DNA from 4 places in the Amorphus suaedae genome. Region 1 is predicted to be linked to each of the others. Evidence: predicted binding sites of a transcription regulator. Region 1 holds the regulator's gene; each other region holds the start of a gene.
What was found. The regulator LexA, encoded in region 1, represses DNA repair genes until DNA is damaged. The targets are predictions, from matches to a motif close to TGTTCNNNNTGTGTTCNG.
Positions count from the first base shown of each region.

Region 1 (7,397 bases):
GCTGCAGGTGACCGCCGTGAACAAGCCGGCGTTCTTCGCCGAGGCGTCCGACAACGAACCTGCCCGTCAGCGGCTGCAGCGCTCGCTCGGCGATGCCCTCGTCAGCGAATACGTGACGGCGCTGGAGCGCGAACGCGGCGTGACGGTCAACCAGCAGATGCTGAACCAGATCGTCGGCGTGCCCGCCGGCGGCGCCGGCTCGTAGGGCACTTCCCGGTCGGATCGAAACGATCTCGACGAGACGGAACTGCTCAAGGTAGTGAAACTGGAGCCGTTTCCCGTCGATCGGGCGCTTGCGCCGGATCGACGGGGGTCCGGTTGATTTCCCGCGCGGACAACCACGAAGGGAACAGCGGTCGATGTCCGATTTGAAGGGCCTGATCAACAAGGTGGCCCAGGGTGACGCGCTGAACCGCGCCGAGGCGCGCCGCGCCTTCGACATCATGATGTCGGGCGAGGCCACGCCGTCGCAGATGGGCGGCCTGCTGCTGGGCCTGCGGGTGCGCGGCGAGACGATCGACGAGATCGCCGGCGCGGTGGAGACCATGCGCGAGAAGATGCTGCGCGTGGTCGCCCCCGAGGGCGCCATGGACATCGTCGGCACCGGCGGCGACGCCAAGGGCACCTACAACGTCTCCACCTGCAGCGCCTTCGTGGTGGCCGGCGCGGGGATCCCCGTCGCCAAGCACGGCAACCGCGCGCTGTCCTCCAAATCGGGGGCGGCCGACGTGCTCGCCGCGCTCGGCATCAACATCGAGCTCGGCGCCGACGCCATCGGCCGCTGCGTGCGCGACGCCGGCGTCGGCTTCATGTTCGCGCCCGCCCATCACGCCGCCATGAAGCACGTCGGCCCGACGCGCGTGGAGCTGGGCACCCGCACGATCTTCAACATCCTCGGCCCCCTCTCCAACCCGGCCGGCGTGAAGCGCCAGCTCGTCGGCGTGTTCGACGGGCGCTGGGTGGAGCCCATCGCCCACGCCCTGAAGGAGCTCGGATCGGAGAAGGTCTGGGTGGTCCACGGCGCCGACGGGCTCGACGAGGTGACCGTCACCGCCGAGACGCACGTCGCGGCGGTGGAGGACGGAGAGGTCCGCACGTTCACCGTCACGCCGGAGGACGCCGGGCTGCCGCGCTGGCCGCTCGACCAGCTCATCGGCAGCGATGCTCACAAAAACGCCACAGCCCTGCGCGACGTGCTTGAGGGGAAGCCCGGCGCGTACCGCGATATCGTTCTGATGAACGCGGCCGCCGCCTTCATCGTCGCCGACCGGGTCGACACGCTCCGCGAGGGAGCGGCGCTCGCGGCAGAGATCATCGACAGTGGCCGCGCGCTGGACGTTCTCGGCAGGCTGGTGACGTCATCGAACGAGTGACCTATGACCGATATCCTGAGCAAAATCGAAGCGTACAAGCGCCAAGAGATCGAAGCCGCGAAAGAGGTGCGCCCCCTGGCCGCGCTGGAGGACCTGGCGCGTGACGCACCGGCGCCCCGCGGCTTCCGCGCCGCGCTGGAGGCCACCATCAAATCCGGCCGGCCGGGCCTGATCGCCGAGATCAAGAAGGCGAGCCCCTCCAAGGGCCTCATCCGCGAGGACTTCGATCCCTCCGCGCTGGCCACCGCCTACGAGGCCGGCGGCGCGACCTGCCTGTCCGTGCTCACCGACGAGCCGTCGTTCCAGGGCGCGCCGGAGTTCCTGCGCGACGCCCGCGCCGCCTGCCAGCTGCCGGTGCTGCGCAAGGACTTCATGTTCGACGTCTACCAGGTGTTCGAGGCCCGCGCCTGGGGCGCCGACGCGATCCTGGTGATCATGGCCGCCGTCGACGACGACACCGCGCTGCGGCTGGTCGAGACGGCCCACAACCTCGGCATGGACGCGCTGATCGAGATCCACGACGCCGCCGAGCTGGCGCGCGCCGCCGAGATCCCGGCCGCCGTCGTCGGCATCAACAACCGCGACCTCAGGTCCTTCGAGACGTCGCTGGAGATCACCGAGGCGCTGGCGCCGCACGTGCCGGGCAACCGGATGATCGTCGCGGAGTCCGGCATCTCGACGCCCGCCGACATCGCCCGGCTGACCGCCGTCGGCGTCGACGCGTTCCTGGTCGGCGAAAGCCTGATGCGCCAGTCCGACGTCGAGACGGCCACCCGCTTCCTGCTCGACGGCGCCACCGTCGGCGTGCGGCTCGCGGCCGAGTAGCGGCGGGACATGGGCGGCGACACCCTCACCCACCTGGACGAGACCGGTGCCGCCCGCATGGTCGACGTGTCGGAGAAATCCGCCACCCGGCGCGAAGCCACCGCCACCGGCAGCGTCACCATGCGCGCCGACACGCTGGAGCTGATCCGCACCGGCAACCTGAAGAAGGGCGACGTGCTCGCCACCGCGCGCATCGCCGGCATCATGGCGGCCAAGCGGACCCACGAGCTGATCCCGCTCTGCCACCCGCTGCCCGTCACCTCGGTCAAGGTCGACATCGAGGCGGACCCGGCCCTCCCCGGCCTGCGCGTCAGCGCCACCGTGGGCGTCGACGGCAAGACCGGGGTGGAGATGGAGGCCCTCACCGCGGTGAGCGTCGCCTGCCTGACCATCTACGACATGGCCAAGGCGGTGGAGCGCTCCATGGTGATCGGCGACATCCGCCTCGTCGCCAAGTCCGGCGGCCGCTCGGGCGACTACCGCGCGGAGCCCGCCACGTGAGCCTGCTCCCCGTCCTGGAGGCGCGCGCCCGCGTGCTCGCCGGCGCCGCCCGGCTCGGCGTCGACCACGCGCCGCTGGCGGAGGCCGTCGGTCGCGTGCTGGCGCAAGACATCGCCGCCACCCGGCAGCAGCCGCCCTTCGCGGCCTCCGCCATGGACGGCTACGCCGTGCGCGCCGTCGACGCGGCCGAGGCCGGCGCGACCCTGCGGCTGGTGGGCGCCTCGGTCGCCGGCCGCCGCCATGCCGGCACGCTCGCGCCCGGCGAGACGGTGCGCATCTTCACCGGCGCCCCGGTGCCGGACGGCGCCGACACCATCCTCATCCAGGAAAACACCGAGACGGTGGACGCGCAGACCGTCCGGGTGACGGTGCCGGCCCAGCCCGGCCGCCACATCCGCCGCGCCGGCCTCGATTTCCAGACCGACGACGCACTGCTTGCCGCCGGCACCCGCCTCGACGTGCGCCACGTCGCGCTGGCCGCCGCCATGAACCACGCGACGCTGCCGGTCGGCCGCGCGCCGAAGGTCGGCATCATCGCAACCGGCGACGAGCTGGTGGCGCCCGGCGAGGAGCCCGGTCCGGACCAGATCGTCGCCTCCAACACCCCCGCGCTCGCGGCCCTCATCACCGCCGCCGGCGGCGAGGCCATCGACCTCGGCATCGTCCGCGACAACGCCGAGGCGACCGTCGCGGCCCTTTCCGACGGCCGCGACCGCGCCGTCGACATCCTCGTCACGCTGGGCGGCGCCTCCGTCGGCGACCACGACCTGGTGCGCAAGGCGTTCTCCGATGTCGGCATGGAGCTCGGCTTCTGGCGGATCGCCATGCGGCCCGGCAAGCCGCTGATCTTCGGCCACCTCGGCGACATCCGCATCCTCGGCCTTCCCGGCAACCCCGTCTCCAGCCTGGTCTGCGCGATGCTGTTCCTGGTGCCGCTGGTGCGCGCGCTGCAGGGCGACGCGGCGCCCGGCCCCGCCTACGCGGCGGCGCGGCTGAGCCACGACATGCCCGCCAACGACGGCCGCGAGGACTACGTCCGCGCCCGCCTCACCGAGCGCGACGACGGCCTGCCGGACGCCGATCCGTTCTCCCTGCAGGATTCCTCGATGCTGTCGACGCTCGCCGCTTCCGGCGCGCTGATCGTCCGTCCGCCCAACGCGCCGGCCGCCCCCGCCGGCAGCGTCTGCCGGATCCTCCGGCTCTAGGCCTTCCGCCGAACACCCAGACGCCCGGCAGGCGCGCCTGCCAGATCAGGCCAGCGGCACCCTCACCGTGTGGTCTCTGAGAGCGGGCCGGCGGCTTCGACGTCGTCCCTCCAGGACTTTCGCGCTTCCCGCACCGCGTCGAATCGCACAGATTGCGCCTCCCGCCCCCCCGGCGGCGCGCGCAACCGTCTGCGCGCCTGCGCAACCCGCAACCGCCGCCACGATCCGGCCGCGACCTGTTCCCGCTCTGGGCCGGCGTATCGCAAACCGAACATTAACCATTGCAGAACACATATGGAACGTGTAGCGTTCGTTCCTGATTTGTACCGCATACGTCATGCGTCGCTGACCCAAGGGGTGGGGCCGATTTCATGCTGACCCGCAAGCAACATGAACTTCTGATGTTCATCCACGAGCGGCTGAAGGAGAGCGGCGTTCCACCGTCATTCGACGAGATGAAGGACGCGCTCGACCTCAGGTCGAAATCCGGCATTCACCGGCTGATCACCGCGCTGGAAGAACGCGGCTTCATCCGCCGCCTGCCCAACCGGGCACGCGCGCTGGAAGTGATCCGCCTGCCGGAATCGTCGAACCCGTCGCTGGGCGCCAACCGCTCCCGCGGCTTCTCGCCGGAGGTCATCGAGGGATCGCGCGGCAAGGCGCCCCCGCCGCCGGCCCCGGTCGACAGTGGCCGCTCGTCCGGCCACAGCATCCCCGTCATGGGCCGGATCGCGGCCGGTGTGCCCATCGCGGCCATCCAGCAGGAAAGCCATCAGATCACCGTGCCGGCCGACCTGATCGGCGGCGGCGAGCACTTTGCGCTCGAGGTCCACGGCGACTCGATGATCGAGGCCGGCATCCTCGACGGCGACACGGTGCTCATCAAGCGCTCGGACGACGCCGACAGCGGCGACATCGTGGTGGCCCTCGTCGACGACGAGGAAGCGACGCTGAAGCGCCTGCGCCGCAAGGGCGCGTCGATCGCGCTGGAGGCCGCCAACCCGGCCTACGAGACCCGCATCTTCGGCCCGGATCGCATCCGCATCCAGGGCAAGCTCGTGGCGCTGTTCCGCAAGTACTAGCGCCTGCTGGCGCCCGGGCACCCGCTCGGCGCCGGGCGACCGCTCACCGCGTCACCACCGGCGTCGCCGTCCAGGGCCGCGCGACCGCCGGCCGCGCCTGCCGCAACCGGTAGAACGGCGGGTCGGCCTGCCAGGTGAGCGCAATCGCCCCGCTCCGGCGCAGCAGCGCCCGGTCGACGACGAGGCGCGGGCGGTCGCAGGCCGGCGGCGCGTCGTGGCGGGTGATCAGGATCTCGGCGCGCCCGCAATCCTCGATGAAGGCTGCCGGGTCCTCGGCGAAGGCCACGACCGGCGGCGGCCGGGCAGTCGCGGCCGCGACACGGCCTTTCCCCACTGAGTTAGGCCCGGATCGCATATCCCGCGCGTCCCCGACGGGTCCCGCGAGCGCCAGCGTGCAGCCGAGGCCGTCGCAGCGCACCCCGTTGCGTATCGACGGGTCCTCCGGATCGCGCGCGTCGCCGTCGGCGCGGAGCCACATGGCGGCGGCGAACGCCCCGCCCTTGGCCGTGGCGATCGCGAGCCGCCCATCCGCTCCCCTGACCGCCACCGCGCGCCCGTCGTCGGACACGAGCAGATCCGGGCTCGACCCCAGTGGCGCGATCGCGAGGCCTGCCACCATCGGCACCACCCCCAGCACCCGCCAGCGCGCCTGCCAGAGCGCCAGCCAGAGCAGGCCGCCCGCCATCGCCAGCACCGCCGCCGCCGGCATACGCCCGACCGCCCCGGCGCTTCCGCTGAGGCCCGCGACCCAGGTCGCGATCCCCACCACGGCGTCGAGGCCGAGCCCCATCACCGGCAAAACCAGCGGGTCGAGGCCCAGCGGCATCAGCGCCACCGAGACCACCCCGAACGGCATGACCAGCAGGGTGACGAACGGCATCGCCAGCAGGTTTCCGAGCAGCCCGAGCGGCGCCAGCATGTGGAAGTGGAGCGCGCCGATCGGCGCGGTGACGAGGCCGGCCACGAAGGACGTGAGCGCCAGGCCGCCCATCCACAGCCCGCCCGTGCGCAGGATGCGCCGCATCCGGCCGGCGTTCCGGTCGACGGTGCCGGTGCGCTCGCGCCCCGCCTGCCATTCGTATGCCGCGACCAGCGCGATCACCGCCGCGAACGACATCTGGAAGCCCGGGCTGAGAACGGCCGCCGGATCGAGGACCATGACCACAAGCGCCGCCACCGCCACGGACCTGAGCGTCAGCGCCGGCCGGTCGACCAGCACGGCGACCAGCGCCACCGCAGCCATGACGAAGGCGCGGATGGTGGCCACCGCCCCACCGGAGAGGATCAGGTAGACCAGTCCCGCCATGAGGGCCGCCAGCGCCGCCCACTTCTTGATGGGCCGGCGCAGCGCCAGCCCCGGAATGGCGGCGAGCGCGAACCGCACCGCCCCGAACACCGTCCCCGCCACCAGCGCCATGTGCAGGCCCGAGATCGCCAGGATGTGGCCGAGACCGGCCAGCCGGATCGCCTGCTGGGTCTCCTCCGGAATACCGCCGCGATCGCCGACCAGCAGGGTCGCGGCGATTTCGCCGTTCTCGCCCGGAAGCGCCGCGCGCAGCCGCGCCCCGATCCCGTCCCGCACGCGGGCGACAACCGCCTTTACCCGGATGCCGGCGGGCGGCGCTCCGAGATCGGCCGACCTTGGCATGCCGTAGGAGAAGCCGGTCGCCCCGATCCCCTCGAAGAACAGGCTGCGGGCCGCGTCGTACCCGCCCGGTTCCACCGGCCCGCGCGGCGGGGCGAGCCGGGCAAGCGCCGTGATCGCGTCGCCAACCCGGGGCATGGGCCCCTTGCCCCGCGCTGTGAAGCGGACGCGCAGAGGCGTGCGCGCCGGGCCGATCCCCTTGATGCGATGGACGCGGACGATCATCCGCACGGCGCCATCCGGCCGCGGTTCCCTCGCCTCGACCCAGCCGTCGAGCTCGACGGTGCGTTCCCCCCGGATCACCGGAGCGGCGACGCGCGCGGTCTGGGCAGCGGCCAGCGCGAGGCCCGCCAGCGTTGCCGTGACCACCACGAGGACGGGAAACGCGGCTGGCGTGCTGCGGGCCCTGCCGGCTGCGAACGCGGCGGCCATGCCCAGCGCGGCAAGCGTCTGCCAGTGGGGCTCGCGCGGCAGCGCGAAATAGAGCGCGGCGCCCAGCGCGAAGGCCACGGGGATCCAGAGAAAGCCGCGCCCATGGTCGAGATCGGTGCGCAGGCTGTCGGCCAGCCAGTCGCGAAACCGCCCTGCGCGGACGCGCAGGCGGACGGGCAGCGGCGCGCCGGGCACCGGCCGGCCGACCCGTCTTCTCAGGGCGCCGCGGCGGCGGACGCCCGTGGCATCCGCCTGCCACGACACCTGAGCCCTCCCAACGCTTTGGTGCGCCCGCGCGGGCGTGCTACACGAGCCCCGCCCGAGCACGTCGCGC
Region 1 is NZ_JBRJIT010000001.1:1,149,834-1,157,230, forward strand. It holds gene AB7M35_RS05145 (SurA N-terminal domain-containing protein) at 1-205, shown strand, start outside; gene trpD (anthranilate phosphoribosyltransferase) at 360-1,373, shown strand; gene trpC (indole-3-glycerol phosphate synthase TrpC) at 1,377-2,198, shown strand; gene moaC (cyclic pyranopterin monophosphate synthase MoaC) at 2,208-2,699, shown strand; gene AB7M35_RS05165 (molybdopterin molybdotransferase MoeA) at 2,696-3,904, shown strand; gene lexA (transcriptional repressor LexA) at 4,276-4,986, shown strand; gene AB7M35_RS05175 (ComEC/Rec2 family competence protein) at 5,030-7,327, opposite strand.

Region 2 (7,397 bases), on a different contig from region 1:
GCCGAGCGAGACCAGGAGGTTGAGGCAGGCGAGCGCCGCGGCGCCGGCGCCCGAGCAGACGATCTTCACGTCCTCGATCTTCTTGCCGGCCAGCGCCAGGCCGTTGGTCGTGGCGGCGGCGACGATGATGGCGGTGCCGTGCTGGTCGTCGTGGAAGACCGGGATCTTCATCCGGGCCTTCAGCTTGTCCTCGATCTCGAAGCAGTCCGGGCCGCGGATGTCCTCGAGGTTGATGCCGCCGAAGGTCGGCTCGATGGCGGCGACCACGTCGCAGAACTTGTCGATGTCGCGCTCTTCGACCTCGATGTCGAAGACGTCGATGTTGGCGAACTTCTTGAAGAGGACCGCCTTGCCCTCCATCACCGGCTTGCCGGCGAGCGCGCCGATGGCGCCGAGCCCGAGCACGGCGGTGCCGTTGGAGATGACGGCGACGAGGTTGCCGCGCGAGGTGTAGTCGAGCGCCGCCGTCGGGTCCTTGGCGATCTCCAGGCACGGGGCCGCCACGCCGGGCGAATAGGCGAGCGACAGGTCGCGCTGGGTGCCGAGCGGCTTGATCGGCTGGATCTCGAACTTTCCCGGGCGCGGCAGGCGGTGATACTTCAGCGCCGCCTCGTCCAGTGTCTCGCTCGTCGGCTTCATCTGCGACATGTGTGCTCCATACGGCCTCGGGCCCTGCCCGGCGGCGGACCCGCGTGATCGCCCGTCGCGACTGACCTAGCCCAAATGACGCGGCCTGTTCAAACGGAACGGCGGAGGGTGGGTCGGTCGAGGGCCGTGTCCATGACGACATAGAGCACGGTCGCGTTGAGAAAGTGCCAGATGAAATGCGTGCCGATCGGGAAGGCGGCGCAAATCGGCTCGTCGATCACCCGGAACGACACCGACGCGGCGAACAGCGCACCGGCCACCAGCAGGCCCGGGGCATGGGGATCGCCGCGGCTCGCCAGAAACGCCCCGACGCCCACCAGCGCGAACAGCGCCGGAAGGTAGGCGGCCGATCCGCCGAAGATGAGGGAGAGGAACGGAACCACGGCGACGCTGGCGGCCACATAGACCGCCGTCGCCGCCAGGGCACGGACGATGGACAGCCGCACGAAGCGGCGCATGGCCAGGAAGAAATAGCAGAGGATAAACAGCGCGATCGGGGCGGTGTCGGCGATCGCGGCCCATTGGGTGGCCACCGTGTGGAAGAGAAACGAGCCGATTCCGATCGCCGCCGTCAGAAGGGCGAGGCCCAGAATCGGCCAGTCGTGCCGGTTGCGGCTCCATTCGCGGACGATGAGAATCGCGGCGAAGATGAAAACGACGTTGCTGACGGCGTTGAGCGGTTCCGCCCAGAAGCTGGTGCCGGTGCGCTCACAGTACAAATCCAACGCATCAGTCACGACGCACTTTCCCCCACCCCGGCGCGCTTGTGGACAGCCACGCCAATCGTCATGGTCGCCATGATAGTTCTTCGTTTGGAGATCCGACCATGCCCCATCTCGACGAGACACGAACCTTCATCCCCGTGTCCATCGCCGTTCTCACGGTTTCCGACACGCGGACGGCCGAAAACGATCGGTCCGGCGACACGCTGGCCGGGCGCATCGCGGATTCGGGCCACTGGCTCGCCGACCGCGCGATCTGCAGCGACGACATCGCCGCCATCCGGGGGCACGTGCGCAAATGGACGACCGATCCGGCGATCGACGCGGTGATCACGACCGGCGGCACGGGCTTCACCGGGCGCGACGTCACGCCGGAAGCCGTGAGCCCCATGTTCGACAAGCACATGGATGGATTCTCGGCGCTGTTTCACCGGATCTCCGCCGACACCATCGGCACCTCGACGATCCAGTCGCGCGCCACCGCCGGCCTGATCAACGCGACCTTCGTGTTCGTGCTGCCGGGATCGCCGGGGGCATGCCGGGATGCCTGGGACCACATCCTGAAGGCCCAGTTCGACTATCGCCACACGCCCTGCAACTTCGTGGAGATCATGCCGCGCCTGTCGGAGACCATGCGCCGCGGCGCCCGGGAGGGCGCGGGCCGCTCGGCCTGAGGATCGCCGGTTGCGGACGAGCCACGCCGGCGCATCGCGCGCGGGCGCGCCGGCGGCGGATGGTGCGGCAGGAGGAGGTCAGGCGGGAGGAAGGCCGCTCAGGGGTGAACGAGGGCCCGGGAGCGGAGCACGCAGAGGCGGCGCCAGGAGATGGCCGCGTCCAGCGACGGCGCATGGCGCTCGTCGTCGAGCGCCTTCGCCAGGGCGGTGCGGGTGGCGAGCAGCCCCTGCTCCGGCACCGGCAGGCCGAGAATGTGCGACCGCAGCGAGACCACGGCCTGGGAGATGCGGCGCGGGCGGACGAACTCGTCGAAGGCGAAGCGGAAGACCGCGGTGCGCTCGCTCGCGCTGCCCGAGCGCTCCGCAGCATCGACGAACGCCGACACCTCGCGCTGCCAGCCCGGCTCCAGCGCCACGGTCGGCTCCAGCACGAGAACCCAGCGGCCGCGCTCGACGGCGGCCAGCGCCGCGGCGACCCGCTCGTCCCGTGGTTCGTCGAGGCTGATCAGGCGGCACCCCGCCGCGTCGGCGACCTTGCCGGTGCCGTCTTCGGACTGCCGGTCAGCGACGATCACCTCGGCAACCACGCCTTCGACGGCGCCGGGAACGAGGGCCGCAAGGCAGCGGGCGAGCGCGAATTCGTTATTATGTGTCGGAACAATGACGCTCAGCATTCCTAGTGCATAGCATGTTGCGGCGCACAAGGCGAGCGCGTTGCGTCCAAAAATTGCGCATGCCTGCATTCACGTCGCGCACATTGCCGAAGAGACGGCCAGCGACGCGTGGCCCCTGGCGCCTGAGGCGGAACATTTGCCTTGCGCGGCGCGTTTGTTCTTGTATTGTTCCTGACCGGCTCCCACGTTCCCCCTGCCCGGCATGTGCGTGACGGGCCGAACGGAACATGAGAACAAAACGAGATCAAACACAGTCGCGCCGCGCCTCGGCCGCCTCACCCGGTCTTCCGAGCCGCCGCGACCCAACCGGAGAGGTGGCGTCATGAATGCCCCTTTGCGACAGCCTCTGACCTCGGACCGCGCGGCGCCGCCGCCGCTCATCGACGAGACCGGCCAGCCGGCGCCGTTCGGCGCGCGCCTCGACGAACATCGCCGGCGCGGCCGCGGAGCGGCGGTCAATCCGGCCGGCCGGTTCGAAAGGACGGCGATCGAGACGGTCGACGACGGCTGGGAAGGGCTCGGCGAGCTGCCGGCCCTGAAGACCGAGGTCCGGCTGGAGACGCCGCGCACCGTGATCACCCGCAACGAGTCGCCCGACATCGGCTTCGACCGCTCCATCAACCCCTACCGGGGCTGCGAGCACGGCTGCGTCTACTGCTTCGCCCGGCCCTCCCACGCCTACATGGGGCTGTCGCCGGGGCTGGACTTCGAGACGCGGCTGACCGCCAAGCCGGGGGCCGCGGCCGTGCTGGAACGCGAGCTGTCCAACCCGCGCTATCAGCCGAAGACCATCGCGCTCGGCACCAACACCGACCCGTACCAGCCGATCGAGCGCGACTACAAGATCACCCGGGAAATCCTGGAGGTGCTGGAGCGCACCAACCATCCCGTCGGCATCGTCACCAAGTCGGCGCTGGTGCTGCGCGACATCGACATCCTGCAGCGGATGGCCGAGCGCGGGCTGGTCAAGGTGGCGATCTCGGTCACCACGCTCGACCGCAAGCTGGCGCGGGCGATGGAGCCCCGCGCCGCCACGCCCCAGAAGCGCCTCGACACCATCGAGCAGCTCGCCGCCGCCGGCATCCCGACCAGCGTGATGGTCGCCCCGGTGATCCCCGCCCTCAACGACGCGGAGATCGAGACGATCCTGGAGCGCGTGTCGGCGGCCGGCGCCCGGGAGGCCGGCTACGTGCTGCTGCGCCTGCCGCTGGAGGTGTCCGACGTCTTCAAGGACTGGCTGCTGCGGCACTATCCCGACCGCTACCGGCGGGTGCTGTCGATCCTGCGGGCGATGCGCGGCGGCAAGGACTACGACGCCACCTTCGGCAAGCGGATGAAGGGCGAAGGCCCCTACGCCTGGACCCTCGGCCGCCGCTTCGAGCTCGCGGCGAAGCGCAACAGGCTGAACACCTCGAAGGCGCGGCTGCGCACCGACCTGTTCGTGCGGCCGCTCGGCGACGGACGCCAGCTCAGCCTGTTCTGACGGGCAGCCGCGATCGGCGGGCACGGGCGCGCCGCCTGTCGAGGGGCGGATTGCGATAAGGCGGGGGCGGGTTTTCGCCGCCGGCCAAGACGGGCAGGATAGGGGTCACCCGCGAATCAGCCCCGTTGGAAGCGATGCCCGCCGCCGCCCCGTCCAGGACCCCGTCGATCTATCCGAACCCCGCCTTCGACCGCGCCGCCCGCAGGCGCGCCGGCGGCCCGGTGTGCGGCGTCGACGAGGCCGGGCGCGGCCCGTGGGCCGGGCCGGTCGTCGCCGCCGCGGTGACCTTTCCGAGCGGCGTGAGCGTCGCGGGCGTCGCCGATTCCAAGGTGCTGTCGGCCGAGGCGCGCCACGAGCTCTACGCCCAGATCGTCGCCCGCGCCGACGTGTCGGTGGTGGTGGCCTCCTGCAGCCGCATCGACGCCATGAACATCCGCGGCGCCACCCTGTGGGCGATGACCCGCGCGGTGGCGGGGCTGTGCGAGCGGCCGCGGCTCGCCCTCATCGACGGCAAGGACGTGCCGAAGGGGCTTGCCTGCGAGGGCGAGGCGATCGTCGACGGGGACGCCAAGTCCGCCGCCATCGCCGCCGCCTCGATCGTCGCCAAGGTGACCCGCGACCGGCTCATGCAGCACATGGCGCTGTCCTTCCCGGACTACGGCTTCGAGCGGCACAAGGGCTACGGCACCCGGCACCACCAGGAGGCGCTCGCCTCGTTCGGCCCGACCATCCATCACCGGCGCTCGTTCCGGCCGATCCGCATCCTGCTCGGGCTCGAGCCGGCCGACGCGATCGCCGGCTGACGGGCGTCGTCCAGACGGACCGGCTCCGAACGCCTGCTCAGGCGGCGCGGTCGGCCGGCGGGGCGAAGCGTCCGTAGAAGGTCTCGCCCTTCTCGGCCATTTCCACCAGAAGGGCCGGCGCCGCGAAACGCTCCCCGAACGTCGCCTCCAGGTCGCGGCACTCCTCAAGAAACGCCCCCGCGCCAATCCCGTCCACGTAGGACAGCGTGCCGCCGGTGAACGGCGCGAAGCCGTAGCCGAGGATCGAGCCGACGTCGGCCTCGCGCACGTCGGTGACCACTCCCTCCTCCAGGCAGCGGATCGCCTCCAGCGCCTGGATCGCCAGCAGCCGCGTCTTCAGCGTCTCGACGGAGATGTCGTCGGCGGGGACGGACGGCCCCGTGATGGTGCCGAGGTCGGGCCAGAGCCGCTTCTTGCCGCCGTCCAGATAGTCGTAGAAGCCCTTGCCGTTCTTGCGGCCGAGCCGGCCGTGGGTCTCCACCATCGCCGAGATCAGCCGGTCCTGGGCGGGATCGACGGCGCCGTCGCCGAGGTCCGCCTTCGACGCCTTGAGGATGCGGTGGACGAGATCGATCGCCACCTCGTCGGTGAGCGCCAGCGGCCCGACCGGCATGCCGGCCATGCGGGCGACCGTCTCGATCATCGGCGCCGGCACCCCCTCCATCAGCATCAGGTGGGCTTCGGTCAGATAGCGGATGACGCAGCGGTTGACGTAGAAGCCGCGGGAATCGTTGACGACGATGGGCGTCTTGCGGATCGCCTTGACGAAGTCGAGGGCGACGGCGAGCGCCTCCGGCCCGGTCTCCTCGCCGACGATCACCTCGACCAGCATCATCCGCTCCACCGGCGAGAAGAAGTGCAGGCCGATGAAGCGGTCGGGGCGCGCCGCGTCCTTGGCCAGCGACGTGATCGGCAGCGTCGAGGTGTTGGAGGCCAGCACCGCGGTCTCGGAGAGCACCGCCCCCGCCGCCTCGATCACCTGGCGCTTGACGCCGCGGTCCTCGAACACCGCCTCGACGACGAGATCGGCCGGCGCGAGCGCCGCCATGTCGGCCGACGGCGCGATCCGCGCCAGCACCGCCTCGGCCTCCGCCTGGGTCATGCGGCCCTTCTTCACGCGGTCGGCCAGCCCCTCGCCGATCTTCGCCCTGGCGCGTTCGGCGGCGGCGAGATCCTGGTCGATCAGCACCACCGAGAGCCCTGCCTGGGCGGCGACGGAGGCGATGCCAGCGCCCATGAAGCCGGCGCCGACGACGCCGACGGTGGAGAGCCGGCTCTTCGCCACGTCGGGCCGGCGGGCGCCCTTCTTCAGTTCCTGCATGGAGACGAAAAGCGAGCGGATCATCACCGCCGCCTCGCGCGTCGTCAGCACGTGGGCGAACCAGCGGGATTCGACCCTGAGCGCCTGGTCGATGGGCAACAGCAGCCCCTCGTAGACCGACTGCAGGATGGCGCGGGCCGCCGGGTAGTTGTCGTAGGTCTCGCGGCGATAGATGGCGTTGGCGGCGGAGAAGAGCTGCATGCCCTGGGGCGAGTAGATGCGGCCGAGGGGCGGCCTGAAGCCGGACCTGTCCCACGGCTTCTTCGGGTCGACGCCCTCGGCGAGCGCCGCCTTAGCGCGCGCCAGGAGCTCGCCGGCGGGCACGATCTCGTCGATCAGGCCGAGGCCCTTGGCCTGGCGCGGCGACAGCTCGCGGCCCTGCAGCAGGAACTGGAGGCCGCCCTGGGGCTCGGCCAGCCGCATGACGCGCTGGGTGCCGCCGGCGCCCGGGAACAGGCCGACCTTCACCTCCGGCAGCGAGATGCGGATCGCCTCGTCGTCGGCGGCGATGCGCCGGTGGCAGGCGAGCGCCAGCTCGGTGGCGCCGCCGGCCGCGGTGCCGTTGAGGGCGCAGACCCACGGCTTGCCGCAGGTCTCCAGCCGCCGGTAGATCCGCGACATCCGGCTGGACTCCTCCAGGAGCCGCGCGTTCGCCTGGCCGGCATCGCCCTCGGCGACGAGGGCGTGATAGCCGCCGAGCAGCGTCTGCAGCACCGTCAGGTCGGCGCCGCCGGAGAAGGAGGCCTTGCCCGAGGTGACGACGACGCCGGTGACGTCGTCGCGCGCCGCGAGATCGTCGACGAGGGCGCCGAGCGCATCCAGCGCCTCCATGGTGAAGACGTTCATCGACCGGCCGGGCATGTCCCAGACCAGGACCGCGATGCCGTCCTCGACGGTGAGGGAAAAGCCGGCGGCTTCGGGAAGCGTTGCGTCGCTCATGGTCAGACCCTCTCGATCACGGCGGCGGTGCCCATGCCGGCACCGATGCACAGGGTGACGAGGGCCGTTGAAAGGTCGCGCCGCTCCAGCTCGTCGAGCACGGTGCCGAGCAGCATCGCGCCGGTGGCGCCCA
Region 2 is NZ_JBRJIT010000002.1:886,867-894,263, reverse strand. It holds gene AB7M35_RS17870 (NADP-dependent malic enzyme) at 1-648, opposite strand, end outside; gene AB7M35_RS17865 (ceramidase domain-containing protein) at 738-1,496, opposite strand; gene moaB (molybdenum cofactor biosynthesis protein B) at 1,475-2,044, shown strand; gene AB7M35_RS17855 (glycosyltransferase) at 2,143-2,718, opposite strand; gene AB7M35_RS17850 (PA0069 family radical SAM protein) at 3,041-4,201, shown strand; gene AB7M35_RS17845 (ribonuclease HII) at 4,336-5,004, shown strand; gene AB7M35_RS17840 (3-hydroxyacyl-CoA dehydrogenase NAD-binding domain-containing protein) at 5,042-7,264, opposite strand; gene AB7M35_RS17835 (acetyl-CoA C-acetyltransferase) at 7,267-7,397, opposite strand, start outside.
Region 2: a site for LexA is predicted at 2,874-2,891, ahead of AB7M35_RS17850 (PA0069 family radical SAM protein). Genes of this name have one in related genera too.

Region 3 (7,397 bases), 1.5 Mb from region 1:
CGATCGTGGCCCACATCGACCACGGGAAGTCGACGCTTGCCGATCGCCTGATCCAGGCGACAGGCACCGTGACCGAACGGGATATGAAGGAGCAGATCCTCGACTCGATGGACATCGAGCGCGAGCGCGGCATCACGATCAAGGCCCAGACGGTCCGGCTGATCTACACGGCCAAGGACGGCAAGACCTACAAGCTGAACCTGATCGACACTCCCGGCCACGTCGACTTCGCCTACGAGGTGAACCGGTCGCTGGCCGCGTGCGAGGGTTCGCTCCTCGTGGTCGACGCCAGCCAGGGCGTCGAGGCCCAGACGCTGGCCAACGTCTATCAGGCCATCGAGAACAACCACGAGATCGTTCCGGTCCTCAACAAGATCGACCTTCCGGCCGCCGAGCCGGAGCGCATCAAGGCGCAGATCGAGGACGTGATCGGCCTCGACGCCTCCAATGCGGTGGAAATTTCCGCCAAGACCGGTCTCGGCATCGAGAACGTACTGGAAGCGATCGTCACCCGGCTGCCCCCGCCGATCGGCGAGGAGAACGCCCGGCTGAAGGCGCTTCTCGTCGATTCGTGGTACGACACCTATCTCGGCGTCATCGTCCTCGTGCGGGTCATCGACGGCCGCCTTAAGAAGGGCCAGCGCATCCGCATGATGCGCACCGGAGCCCAGTACGACATCGACAAGGTCGGCGTGTTCACGCCGAAGCTCCTGGAGACCGAGTCCCTCGGCCCCGGCGAGATCGGCTTCGTGATGGGCGCCATCAAGGAAGTCGCGGACACCCAGGTTGGCGATACCATCACCGACGCCGCCAAGCCCGCGTCCGAACCGCTTGCCGGTTTCCGCCCGTCGATCCCGGTCGTCTTCTGCGGACTGTTCCCGGTCGACGCCGCCGACTTCGAGGATCTGCGCAGCGCGATGGGCAAGCTGCGTCTCAACGACGCCAGCTTCTCCTACGAGATGGAGACGAGCGCAGCACTCGGCTTCGGTTTCCGCTGCGGCTTCCTCGGGCTGCTGCACCTGGAAATCATCCAGGAGCGCCTGTCGCGCGAGTTCAATCTGGAGCTGATCGCGACGGCGCCGTCGGTGGTCTACAAGCTCGGTCTCACCGACGGATCGGAGCTCGAGCTTCACAATCCGGCCGACATGCCCGATCCGGTGAAGATCACCGAGATCCAGGAGCCGTGGATCCGTGCCACGATCATGACCCCCGACGACTATCTCGGGAACATCCTGAAGCTTTGCCAGGAGCGGCGCGGCGTGCAGGTCGACCTCAACTATGTCGGCAGCCGCGCCATGGCGACCTACGACCTGCCGCTCAACGAGGTGGTGTTCGACTTCTACGACCGGCTGAAGTCGGTCTCGAAGGGCTATGCCTCGTTCGACTATGCGATCACCGGCTACCAGCCGGGCGACCTGGTGAAGATGCAGGTACTGGTCAACGCCGAGCCGGTCGACGCGCTGTCGATGCTCGTCCACCGCTCCCAGGCCGAACGGCGCGGGCGGGCCATGTGCGAGAAGCTCAAGGAGCTGATCCCCCAGCACATGTTCCAGATTCCGATCCAGGCGGCGATCGGTGGGCGCGTCATCGCCCGCGAGACGATCCGCGCGCTCCGCAAGGACGTGACGGCCAAGTGCTACGGCGGTGACGCCTCGCGCAAGCGCAAGCTTCTGGACAAGCAGAAGGAAGGCAAGAAGCGCATGCGGCAGTTCGGCAAGGTCGAGATCCCGCAGGATGCCTTCATCGCCGCGCTGAAGGTGGACACCTAGGCCCTCCGCGGCGGCCTCATCCGCCGTTCATTCTCTTGGTCGCGCGAAATCGCGCGATCGCATCGGCGCGCGGAAACCTCCGCGCCTTGCGCCGCAAGGCACGGCGCCCCTGGACGGGCCGTGTTCGCGCCTCGACGGGCGCATCAGCCATTCCCTCGCATGGCCTGGACAGGCTTGAGCGCGAGGCGTTCCGGGTGACCTCTCCCGGCAACGCCCCTCCGTCGCACGCCCTTTCCTGCAGTCTCCGAGTGCGCATCTGGGGCGATTCAAACCCTGGTCGCGCCGAAGCTTTCGCGAGGCATGCAAGTCGTGGATTGTCATCGAAAATCGGATTGAAATCAGGCGAGTAACGCAGTTCAATCCGCGTCGGTGGCAGTGGGGGAATACGACTTCGATGCATCGACGTGAGTTTGCGCGCAGTGGCAAGCGGGCGACGCTTGCGCTGCTGGTCTGCGCCTTGGGAATGGGGACGGCACGGGCTCAATCGGTCTGGGACCCGGTGATCAGCAACACCTACTGGTACGTGACCGTGCCGCAGATGCTGGCCTATGCCGCGCCGAGCACCAGCTTCGCCAATCCGATCCCGATCGGCGACCAGACGCTGTGGACGCTCGGCGCCTCCGTCAACGGCAGCTTCACCGGCCTGAGCACCGGCACGCTGAAGATCGGCCCGGCCATCTCCGTGTCCGAGCTGAATATTCAGGGAACCGTGACCCCCGACGGTCAGGTGACGATGGTGTTCACCCCGACCACCGGCGGTCCGACCACCATCGGCATCGGCGTGATGCAGCCGGAAGGCGACATCACCACCATGGAAATGCAGATGATCACCGGCACCGACCTGCTGGTGAGCCATTGGGCCTACATGGTGCCCTACGATCCGGCGACCTTCACGCCGCCGGCGCCGCGGGCGGTGCCCAGCAACCTCTCCCCGCAATGGGCCTGGTCGGAGGGCACGCCGTGGCGGATCACCAGCCCTGCCGCCTTCGGCACCACCAAGCCCGGCACCTTCGTCATCACCGGCTACAAGAGCGGCTATTTCTGGGGCGAGGGCCTGCGCCCGGACGGAACGCGGTTCACCCTTCTGGGCTCCATCACGCCGGAGGGCCGCGTGCTCTTCAACACCATCACCGACGGCACGCTCGCCAGCCTCTACGGCGGCATCGAGGGCGACGCCTCGACCGCGCAAATGCTGCTTGGCGCCTACACGGAGTCGGCGCTGTTCACCGGTGACCTCACCTACGTCAACGTCGTGCGCCCCTATCAGGAGACGGCGCAGGCGACCGGCACCGCTTCAGCGGTTGGCGCGGCTGAGGTGCTTTACGAGGTCGCGGGAACGACCGACGGCCTGTTCGGGGCCATGGCGCCGGTCACCAGCGTGCTGAACGATCTCTCCGGTTCGTCGCTGTCGGCCGCCCTGAGCCAGACCGTGCCGGTGCTCTCGGGCGCCGCCGCGCAGGCGACCGCCAACACCCAGCGCATGCTGGAGCAGGTCATCGCCAACCGTCTGGCGGATGCGGACGCCGCCTTCGGCCGGAACGTCTGGATGCAGCCGCTGGGCGGCGGCGGCTACCAGAACGCCGTCGACGGCGTGCCCGGCTACACGATGAGCGGCGGCGGCTTCGCCCTGGGGGCGGACGGCACGTTCGGATCGGGAACCAGGCTGGGCGGGCTGTTCGCCATCGCGGCCAACTCCATCGACTCCAGCATCGATGCGGACACGGCGAACCTCGCCCAGGGCTCCGCCGATCTCCAGTCCTATGTCTTCGGCCTCTACGGCGCCCAGCAGCTGGCGCCGGGCCTCGACCTCACCTTCTCCCTCAATGGCGGGCTCGTGGACACCTCCACCTCGCGGTCGATCTCCTTCATGGGAAGCGTCGCGGACGCCAGCTATCAGAGCCTCGTCCTCGCGGCCGGCGCGGGCCTGCACAAGACCTTTGCCGTGAACGAGGCGCTGAGCCTCACGCCCGGCGCGCGACTGGACTTTCTCACCGTCAATTCGGGCGATTACGACGAATCCGGCGCCGGGCCCCTCGACCTCTCCGTGGAGTCCCACAGCTACCAGGAACTGTTCGTCAGCGCCGAACTCGCGCTCCGCCATCACTTGACGGGCAGCCTGGACCTGACGGCGCGCGGCACGGCCGGATACAATCCGCTCGACACGACGAGCGAGGTGACGGCGAGCTTTGCCGGCGGGGGCGATTCCTTCGTCACCACCGGGCCGGAGGCCTCGCGGTGGCTGTTCACGGGCGGCATCGGGCTCGCGTCGCGGGCGACGGCGAACTTCACGCTCGGAGTGAACTATGACGTGCAGGCAAACCCGTCCGGCTACCTGAACCAGCTCGGCTCGCTGCGCCTGACCTTCGAGCTTTGAGCGGCCCCGCCTGACTGCCTGATGCCGTCAACGGCGACCTTCGGAACGGGGTCAGGATGCCCGGCAAGGACGTCCATCCTTCGCCAAGGGCTCTCCCATTCCGGGCGTGGCCGGATCGCAACGCCCGGCGTCCCGCGGCGGTGCCCCTCTGCGCGGAAAGCGCTTCCGGAAGCGGAGATGCCTCCCGGAACAGGCCTCGCATTCCGCGAAACACTCCTCGGCGGAACACACCATGAATGAGGAGGGCACCGGATGAGCACCGGCACCGCTCCGTGTATTCATGGAACGACGTGAGATCAGCCTGTCGGTATTCGGCATCGCGGCGATCGATCGCCGCGATGGAAACGCTTGTCGTGATCAGATGATCCCGTCCTGCCGGGATCAGGCGATCCGAATACGCCGGGGATCAGACGATCCCCATCACAATAGCGGCGATAAAGACGAAAGCCGCCCCGAAGAAGACCACGTTCATACGTCGGGCATAGGCCATGACGCACCTCCCTGTGGCACGATTACCGAACCTTAACCATACACCGTTCGGGCCCCCTTCGACAGAAAATTCGTTGCTGCGGCGCGCAGGAGGATGGTGCGCCGCAAGCAAATTTTCCCTCCGGGAGGGAACCCCTTGCTCGCCTTGGCTTTTCCGCCGGGCGCGCCGAAGCCGCCGGAAAAGCCCGCTTGACTCATCTGGCCCGCTCCGGAATCTATGAGAACATATCAGGAACATACACCGCCCCCGACCCGCCGTGGAGCCCGTGTCTCATGGCCGCCGTCCCGCTTTCCGACCTGCGCGCCCGCATCGCCGCCCTGGAAGGGCGCGCGCCGGCTTCGCGCGGCGGCGAGCCGTCCTCCGCGCCATCCGCGGCCCGGGTATCCGGCGCCCTGGGCAGTCCCGCGGCCGGTCCAGGCGCCCCCGCGCGCCGCTTCGGCGTGGCGCTGCTGGAACAGCTCTATCCCCTGGGCGCCCGGCCCGCCGGCACCGTGCACGACGTGACGTCCGAGGGCCACCGCGACGCCGGCGCCCTCACCGGCTTCGCCGCCGCCCTGGTTGCCCGGATGGGAGCGGCGGCAGGCCCCGTCGTGTGGGTCGCCGACGCCGTGACGGCGGGAGAGACCGGCAGCCTCTACGGGCCCGGCCTCGCCGCCTTCGGCATCGATCCCGCCCGGCTGCTGCAGGTCACCGCCCGAAGCGCCGCCGAAGCCCTGTGGGCGATCGAGGAGGCGCTGTCGGTGGGCGGGCTGGCGGCGATCGTCGGCGAGATCGGCGGCGCCCCCCGCGCCCTCGACCTCACCGCCACCCGTCGGCTGGCGCTGCGGGCGGAGCGTTGCGGCACGCCGGTGCTGCTGCTGCGCCCCGCCGGCCCCGCCATCGCCTCGGCGGCCCGGCTGCGCTTCGCCATCGCGCCGCGCCCCTCCGGCCCCGATCCCCATGGCCTCGCCGTCCTCGGGCGGCCCGGCTTCGCCGTCCACCTCACCCGCAACCGCGGCGGCCCGACCGGCACCGCCGACGTGGAGTTCTGCCCGCATGACCACCGTTTCCGGCCCCGATCGTCGACGGATTCTCAGCCTCTGGCTGCCGAGGCTCTCGACCGACCGGCGCGCCCGGGACCGGCGGAGATCGTCGCCCTTCGCCGCGTGTCCTGAGCCGCAGGCGGCCGCCGTGCCGCCCCGCGCCACCGTCGCCAAGGTCGGCGCGGCGCGCATTCTCGCCGCCGTCGACGCGCGCGCCGAGGCCGCCGGCCTGGAACCCGGCCTCGGCCTCGCGGAGGCGCGCGCGCTGGTGCCCGAGCTCGCCATCGACCCTCACGACCCGGAAGCCGACGCCGCCCTGCTGGCCGGCCTCGCCACCGCCTGCGACCGCTACACCCCGCTGGTCGCGCTCGATCCGCACGACGGCCTGTTCCTCGACATCACCGGCTGCGCCCACCTGTTCGGCGGCGAGACCGGCCTCCGCGACGATCTCCTCGCCCGCTTGGCCGGGGCGGAGATCGCCGCCCGCGCCGCCATCGCCGGCACCGCCGGCGCCGCCTGGGCCATGGCCCGCTACGGCCAGGCGCCGATCCTTGCCGACGCGGAGATCCCCGAAGCGCTCGCCCGGCTGCCGGTCGCGGCCCTGCGGCTCGCCCCGGAGACGGCGCGGTCGCTCGGCAGCCTCGGCCTCCGGACCATCGCCCAGCTCGCCGCCCAGCCCCGCGCACCGATCGCCGCCCGCTTCGGGCCGCTGCTGCTGCGCCGCCTCGACCAGGCGCTGGGCGCCGAGGACGAGCCGATCACGCCGCGCCGGACGATGCCGCTCCTGGTGGTGGAGCGCCGGCTCGCCGAGCCGGTCTTCCAGTGGGACGTGGTCGCCACCTATCTCGCCCGCCTCGCCGCCCTGCTGGAGACCCGGCTGGAAGCGCGGGGCGAGGGCGCCCGGCGGCTGGTGCTCGCCCTCTTCCACGCCGACGGCGCCGTCTCCGGCACCGAGATCGCCACCACCGGGCCGGTGCGCGATCCCGCCCGCATCGCCTCGGTCTTCGCGCCGAAGCTCGACGCGCTGGCGGCCGCCCGGCAGATCGACAGCGGCATCGACCTGATCCGTCTGATGGCCTTCGAGACGGCCCCGCTCACGGCCCACCAGGGTGACCTCGACGGCCACGGGACGGCCGAGGCCGATCTCGCCCGGCTGATCGACGTGCTCAGCGCCCGGCTGGGGGCCGCCGCCGTCACCCGGCTCGTCGCCGGCGACAGCCACATCCCCGAGCTCGCCGGCGCGGCCCTGCCCGCCCAGCGGGTCGGCAACCAGGCCCGGGAGAACGGAGGACCGGCTTTCCGCCCGGCCTCGCGGGAAAGGGCTGGCCAGCCCCTGCGAAGCCGCGGCAGCGCCTCGGCGGGGCTGGCAGTCGAGGCCTCTCCTCTGCAGGCGGCAGTGCCCGAGCCCCCCGAGCGGCCGCTGCGGCTGTTTCCCCGCCCCGAGCCCATCGAAACGGTGGCCGCCGTGCCCGATGGTCCGCCGGTGCGCTTCCGCTGGCGCAAGCTCGCTTACGTCGTCGCCCGCGCCGAGGGGCCGGAGCGCATCGCCGCGGAGTGGTGGCACGGCGGCGCCATCGGCCCGACCCGCGACTATTTCCGCGTCGAGGACACCGACGGCCGCCGCTTCTGGCTGTTCCGCGAGGGCCTGTACGCGCGCGAGACCACCGCCCCGCGCTGGTACCTCCATGGGGTGTTTGCATGAGCGGGAGAAAGGAAAGCCGTTCCCAAAAAGAATGTCCGGT
Region 3 is NZ_JBRJIT010000001.1:2,661,329-2,668,725, forward strand. It holds gene lepA (translation elongation factor 4) at 1-1,769, shown strand, start outside; gene AB7M35_RS11895 (autotransporter outer membrane beta-barrel domain-containing protein) at 2,164-4,143, shown strand; gene AB7M35_RS11900 (ImuA family protein) at 4,906-5,787, shown strand; gene AB7M35_RS11905 (Y-family DNA polymerase) at 5,804-7,357, shown strand.
Region 3: a site for LexA is predicted at 4,852-4,869, ahead of AB7M35_RS11900 (ImuA family protein). Genes of this name have one in related genera too.

Region 4 (7,397 bases), on a different contig from region 1:
ATTCCTTCGCGAGGTCCACGTGGGCGACCTGGCCGAGGGCATGGACGCCAGAATCCGTGCGGCCCGCCCCGCCGATGGTGACGGTTTCGCTAGCGAACGCGCTTATCGCCTCCTCCAGCCGGCCCTGAACGGAGAGCCCCTCGGCCTGGCGCTGCCAGCCAACGAAGGGGCCGCCGTCATATTCGATGGTCAGCTTGTAGCGGGGCATCCGACACGTGCTTTCAACTGCGGGCGACCGGCGCATGACGCCACTCCCGGGCAATCAGCCTAGAGTGGCATGGCCGGCCATTCTTGCGATCCGGTGTCGGACGGACAACCGAAAGGGCGCTTTCCTGCGCCCCGAAATTGCTCAGAGAAGCGCGGCCCCGGGCGCCAGCCGCAGGCCGCGGAAGACCTCGTCGGCGGCCATCGGCGCCTTGCCGGCACGCTGCACCTGCACCAGCCGCACCGCGCCCTCGCCGCAGGCCACCAGCCCTTCGGCATCGAGCACCGATCCGGGGGCACCGGTCCCCTCCTCGCGGCGGCTGCGCAGGACCTTCATGCGCTCGGTCTTTCCGCCCACGTCGACCTCGCACCACGCCCCTGGAAACGGCGACAGGCCGCGGATGTGATTGTGGACCTCGGACGCCGGTCGCGACCAGTGGATGCGGGCTTCTTCCTTGGCGATCTTGTCGGCGTAGGTGACGCCCTCCTCGCTCTGGGGCACCGCGTCGAGCGTCCCGCGCTCGATGGCGCCCAGCGCGCGCACCATCAGGTCCGCGCCCAGGCGGGCCAGCACGTCGTGCAGGTCGGAAGCCGTCATGTCGTCGCCGATCGCCACCTTCTCGATCATGCAGACCGGGCCGGTGTCGAGGCCGGCTTCCATCCGCATGACGGCAACGCCGGTCTCCCTGTCGCCGGCCATGATCGCGCGCTGGATGGGGGCCGCACCGCGCCAGCGCGGCAGGATCGAGGCGTGGACGTTGAAGCAGCCGGCTTCGGGGATCTCCAGGATCGAGCGCGGCAGGATCATCCCGTAGGCGATCACGATCGCCGCGTCGGCGCCGTGGCTCGCGAACGCCGCCGCCGCTTCCTCGCCCTTCAGGGTCGAGGGCGTGAGCACCGGCAGGCCGAAGCGCTCGGCCGTCTCGTGCACCGGCGACTTGCGCGCCTCCATGCCCCGGCCGGCGCGGGCCGGCGCGCGGGTGTAGACCGCAGCCACGTCGTGGCCCTGGCCGACGATCTCGGTGAGCGCCGGCACGGCGAAATCGGGCGTGCCCATGAAGACGAGCCTGAGCGGCATCGGATATCCCGTGCTGTGACCGCCGCCGCGGGGCGCGGCGGCAAGGATCAGGCTTTCTCGGTGGCGGCCTGGCGGGCCTGCTTGACGAACTTCTTGGTCACCCGGTCACGCTTCAGGCGCGACAGATAGTCGATGAACAGAACGCCGTTCAGGTGGTCGATCTCGTGCTGGAGACAGGTGGCGAGGATACCGCCCGCCTTAATCTCCCGAGGATCGCCGTTGCGATCGAGGAAGCGCACGGCGACCTCGGCCGGCCGCTCCACGTCCTCGTAGTATTCCGGGATCGAGAGGCAGCCTTCCTGATGAACGCGCAGCTCATCGGAGCTCCAGACGATCTCCGGGTTGACCAGCGCCATCGGCCGCCGCTCCTCCTCGTCGTCTTCGCCCCCCACGTCGCAGACGATGACGCGGTCGAGCACGCCGATCTGCGGCGCCGCCAGGCCGATGCCCGGCGCGGCGTACATGGTCTCCAGCATGTCGTCGATGAGGGCGCGCACGCCGTCATCCACCGCGCCGACCGGAGCGGCGACCTTGCGGAGGGTGGGGTCCGGTATCAGAAGGATCGATCGTTTGGACATCATGCCGATTTATTGTCTGCAACGCTTTCGGTCAACGGATCGGCGGCTCGCACGGCCGCATTCCCCGACTGCCTGCACGCCCCGGGCAAGCATCGGCGGAACAAACCGCGAATCAGCTATCCTCCGGGAATGTCGGATCCGATCTTCGTGTTTCAAGGCCACGCGGTGACCCAGACCGAGGCGCTGCTGGGCGCCGCGGCGGTGGTGATCGTCATCCTGCTGGTCGCGGTCCTCCGCCTTTCCGCCCGCAAGGGGGGCTCCGGCGACACCGAGGCGGCACGCGCGATGGAAGCCCAGATGGCCCAGATCGTCCGCATGCAGGCGGAAACGTCGGGCCGGCTGCAGACCGTGGCGGAAGTGTTCGGCAGCCGCCAGTCGGAGCTGACGCGGGCCGTGTCGGAGCGCCTCGACGGCATGGGCCACCGGCTCGGCACCTCGATGTCGCAGTCGTCGAACGCGACCCACGAGACGCTGCGCCAGCTGCACGAACGGCTGGCCGTCATCGACCGCGCCCAGCGCACCATGTCGGGGCTTTCCGACCAGGTATCGCAGCTGGAGCGGATCTTCGCCGACAAGCAGAGCCGCGGCGCCTTCGGCCAGGCGCGGATGGAGGCGATCATCCGCGACGGACTGCCGGAGGGCGCCTTCTCGTTCCAGCCGACGCTGTCGACCGGGGTGCGCCCCGACTGCACGATCCGGCTGCCGAACGGCGCGCCGGTGCTGTGCATCGACGCGAAGTTTCCGCTCGAGGCGTTCGCGCGGATCGAGGCGGCCGACACCGATGCCGCCCTGAAGGAAGCCCAGCAGGGCGCGCGCCGCGACCTCATCAAGCACATCGACGACGTGCGGAAGAAGTATCTGGTGCCGGGCGAAACCCAGGACATCGCCTTCGTGTTCGTGCCGTCGGAATCGCTGTTCGGCCAGATCCACGACCGCTTTCCCGACGTCATCCAGCGCGCCTACCGGGCCCGGGTGGTGATCCTGTCGCCGACGCTGCTGCAGCTTGCGATCCAGGTGGTTGTCACCGTCATCCGCGACGCCCGCATCCGCGAGGAGGCGCACGTGATCCGTGCCGAGGTCGGCCACCTGATGGACGACGTGGACCGCATGACCGAGCGGGTGATGAAGCTGCAGCAGCACTTCGGCCAGGCCCAGCGGGACGTCGAGCAGATCGTCATCTCCGCGGAGAAGGTGGCCAAGCGCGGCGGCCGGATCGAGGCGCTGGACATCGAGCCGGACGCCGCCGGCCGGCCCGCCTCCCCCATGCCGATGGCCGGCGAGGCCTGACCGGCGGCCACTCCTCCGTACGCGCGCTTGATCTCGGCGCCCGGCTCGGGCACCTGATCGCCATGAGCATTCTCTTCGCAGCCCGGGGCTTCACGCCCGAACCGTGGCGCCGCCACCTGGAAGCCGTCGCGGACGGTCGCCGGGTCGTCGTTCACGGCACCGACCCCTACGACCCGGCGGACATCCGGTACGCGGTCGTCTGGCAGCCGCCACGCGACCTGCTGGCCGGGCTTCCCAATCTCGACGTCATCTTCAACCTCGGCGCCGGCGTCGACGCGCTGCTGGCCGACAGCTCGCTGCCCGACCGGCCGATCGTGCGCGCCGTCGATCCCGACATGACGGGGCGGATGACGGAATGGGTGGTGCTGCAGGTGCTGACCCACCATCGCGGCGCGCTGCGCTTCCAGGCGCGTCAACGGGCGCACGAATGGCGGTCGGAGAACTTCCCGGCGGCGACCGAGCTCCGGGTCGGCGTGATGGGCATGGGGGTGCTCGGCTCCGACGCCGCCGCCGTGCTGCAGCGGCTCGGCTACCAGGTCACCGGCTGGAATCGCTCGGCGAAGAGCGTCGAGGGGATCGAGGTCGTCTCCGGCGCCGCGGCGCTCGACGGCTTCCTGGCGCGCACCGACATCCTGGTTGTGCTGCTGCCGCTGACGCCGGAAACGCGCGGCCTTCTCGACGCCGCGCTGTTTGCCCGGCTCGCCCGCGACGGCGCGCTCGGCGGACCGGTGCTGATCAACGCCGGGCGGGGCGGCCTGCAGGTCGAGACCGACATCCTGGCGGCGCTGGAGGACGGCACCCTGAAGGGCGCCTCCCTCGATGTGTTCGAGACCGAACCGCTCCCGGCGACGAGCCCGCTCTGGGACCGTCCGGACGTGGTGATCACCCCGCACGTCGCAGCCGAGAGCAATCCGGCCGCCATCTGCCGGGGCGTCCGGGCCCAGATCGCGGCGTTCGAGCGCGGCGAGCCGCTCCAGAACGTCGTCGACCGCGTCCGGGGCTACTGAGCGGAACGCCAAACGTCGGCGCCTGCAGCCCCCTGCGAGCTAGGAAGCCGGCAGGATGCGCCGGACGGTGCGGACCGGGCCCACGCTGGTGGCGATGCGCTCACGCGCCTCGTCCACCGGCTCGATGACCGTCATCATGTGGAAGCCGTTGGCGTGCAGCAGCTGGCCGCCGTCGATCATGACGCCGACGTGGCCGGGCCAGAACAGAAGGTCGCCACGCGCCAGCCCCTTGTCCTCCACGGCCGTGCCGAGCCCGGCCTCCTGCATGTCGGAATCCCGGGGCGCGGCGATGCCCGCCATCCGGCAGGCGATCTGCATCAGCCCCGAACAGTCGATGCCGGCCCGCGTCGTGCCGCCCCAGAGATAGGGCGTTCCGAGGAAGGTTTCGGCGACCGCGACCCAGTCGGGCGCGGTCTCGCCGAGCGGCGCCAGGTGCTTGGCGACGACCGCCCCGCCGGTGGCGAGCTTGGCGTAGGTCAGGCCGCCGCGGATCTCGGGGCCGCCGACCGCGACCGACGCGCCCATCGGCAGCGTCGCGCGCGGCGGCAGCTTCAGGTCCGGCCCCGGGAACAGGAAGGTCGACGGGACGGTGACCCGATGGGTCGGCGCGGGATCGGGGTCCCCCAGATCCTCCACCGGCATGTAGCCGACGTAGCCGTCCTCCTCCCGCTGGCACCAGGCCCAGCCCTCGGCGGTCTCCTCGAAGACGCGCACCAGGTCGCCCGCCAGCGCCTCGGTGTCGAGAGGTCCGTCGGCGCGTGGTTCGCGCCGCATCGGGGCGATCGCCGCGCTTACCCGGCGCAGCGTGCCGTCCACGAACCGCTCGGCGCTCACCTGGTCCCGAAGGCGGGCGTCGGCGAGGTCCGGGCGGGTGGCGTTCAGGCGGCGGTCCAGGGTTTCGGTGCTCATCGGGTGGCTCCGGCCCGCTCCTTGAGAAGCGCATAGAGCGCCCGGATGACCTGGGCCGCCGCCCCCTTCGGATGGCCGGGCCGGTCGCTCTGGGACCAGGCGTAGATGTCGAGGTGGGCCCAGGAGCCGGCCTTCTCCACGAAGCGCTCCAGGAACAGCGCGGCGGTGATCGCGCCGGCGAGCGGCTGGGTGGTGATGTGGTTGATGTCGGCGATGTCCGACTTCAGCCACGACCGGTAGCCGGGCCACAGCGGCAGCCGCCAGCTCGGATCGTTGACCGCCGCGCCGTGGCGGGCGATCGCCTCCGCCAGCGCGTCGTCGGCGGTGAACAGCGCCGGCAGCTCCGGCCCGAGCGCGACGCGAGCGGCGCCGGTCAGCGTGGCGAAGTCGATCATCAGCTCCGGCGCCTCCTCGTCGGCGAGCGCCAGCGCATCGGCGAGGATCAGGCGGCCCTCGGCGTCGGTGTTGCCGATCTCGACGGAGAGGCCCTTGCGGCTCTTGAACACGTCGCCCGGACGGAAGGCGTTGCCGGAAATGGCGTTCTCCACCGTCGGGATCAGCAGCCGCAGCCGGACCGGCAGCGCGGCATCCATAATCATCTGGGCAAGGCCGAGGGCATGCGCCGCGCCGCCCATGTCCTTCTTCATGAGCAGCATGGCGCTCGCAGGCTTGATGTCGAGCCCGCCGGTGTCGAACACCACGCCCTTGCCCACCAGCGTCACCTTCGGCGCGTCCTCCGGCCCCCACTTGAGGTCGACCAGGCGCGGCGCGCGCGGGCTCGCGGCACCCACCGCGTGGATCAGCGGGAAGCCCTCCTCCAGCGCCTTGCCCTCGATGACGGTCACGGTAGCGCCGTAGCGTTCGCCGACCCGGCGCACCGCCGCGGCGACCTCGGCCGGTCCGAGCTCGTTGGCGGGCGCGTTGACCAGGTCGCGGGTCAGCCGCGCGGCGGCGACCATGCGGTCGACATCGGCCCCATCAACCGACGCGGGCACGACGAGGCGGACGGGCTTCTCCTTCGAGGCGACATAGCGCTCGTAGCGATAGGCCGACAGCGCGAAGCCGAGCACGGCCTGGGCCGGATCGTCGAAGCCGCTCTCGAGGCGGTAGGTCCCGGCGGGAAGCTTGTGGAGGGCCGCGGCGGCGAACGGATCCGCCTCGCCGGCCCCGAGGCCCAGAAGGGCCGCGCCGATTCCCCCGTCCGGGCCGGGAAGCGCCAGCACGCTGGCGGCCTTGCCGGCAAAGCCGTTGGCGCGCGCCCAGTCCTTCATCGGCGGGGCAAGGCCCTCGACGATGCTGTCGGCATTGGCGGCGGTGGCGGCGTAGATGGGAATAGCCCCGGCTTCAGCCGAGGTCTCGACGAGACACGCGTCCAACTTCTGCACTCCCTGGCGATCCGGGCACCTGGCGCGCCCGGTGCGGGCGGCAGGTCATCCGGAGTCCTTTTAGCAGCTTGTCGGACGACCGAAAGGGAGAGCCCTTTCGCAACCGGCGGCGGAAGGCCCGCCGCCGTCAATTCTCACGGAGCGGTCAGATTCCCGCCCCGAATATCCAGCCCACCAGACCCACGATCGGACCGCCGACCGCCATCAGCGCGACGGCGATGGCCGAAGCCAGAAGTGCCGCGACGAGCCCAAGCTCTCCGGAACTTCCAACCCGTCCCATCGGGTTCAACTGTTTGACTTGGGTCCGCATGACCCTACTCCCGCTTGTTCGCTTGTATTCCGCCACGCCGATCTCTTCTGGCTCACTCGTGACGACTGCCTCACAAGCAGGACCATGGGGATCGGCCCCTTGCGCAAGCGTTAACCCGACCCCCGAGACTGCATCCGGACCCGGCGAATCAGGCTGCAGGGTTAATTTCTTCTAAGTGAATTGCGGCGAATTATCGGGGAGCCAGACGAACCGCGGTTCAACGGGGGGTGAGCCCGGTGCAAGCCCGGCGGCCGATACAGCCTTGAATGGGAGCGGCTTCTCGGCTCTCCCGGAGGGCGAAGATGCACTCATTGCCTGTATTTTCTCAGGAATCCCGCCGCGCGCGCCTCAGAAACGCACCCGTTGCACTTTTTTCTTGAAATCGGGCGCACAAGGTGCATATTAGTGCTCAGGCACAACAGACAATAAACGGAGGCCACCATGTTGAATGAACTCGTCCTCGGCCGCGCTCTCTATGTCCGGTCGCAGAAGCACGATGAGCCCCGGAGCCCCAGCCGCATCGTCAGCACCACCCGTGGTGCCTGGCACTGGCTGACGGCCCGCTCCTAAGACGCGACTGAAAGGCGCGGCTCCCCGAGAGCCGCGCTTTTCGTCGTTCGGGATGTCTCCGTAAGCATT
Region 4 is NZ_JBRJIT010000002.1:1,082,494-1,089,890, reverse strand. It holds gene truA (tRNA pseudouridine(38-40) synthase TruA) at 1-208, opposite strand, end outside; gene fmt (methionyl-tRNA formyltransferase) at 350-1,282, opposite strand; gene def (peptide deformylase) at 1,330-1,860, opposite strand; gene AB7M35_RS18725 (DNA recombination protein RmuC) at 2,008-3,147, shown strand; gene AB7M35_RS18720 (2-hydroxyacid dehydrogenase) at 3,210-4,154, shown strand; gene AB7M35_RS18715 (C40 family peptidase) at 4,194-5,063, opposite strand; gene AB7M35_RS18710 (leucyl aminopeptidase family protein) at 5,060-6,439, opposite strand; gene AB7M35_RS18705 (hypothetical protein) at 6,594-6,758, opposite strand; gene AB7M35_RS18700 (hypothetical protein) at 7,200-7,328, shown strand.
Region 4: a site for LexA is predicted at 1,957-1,974, ahead of AB7M35_RS18725 (DNA recombination protein RmuC). Genes of this name have one in related genera too.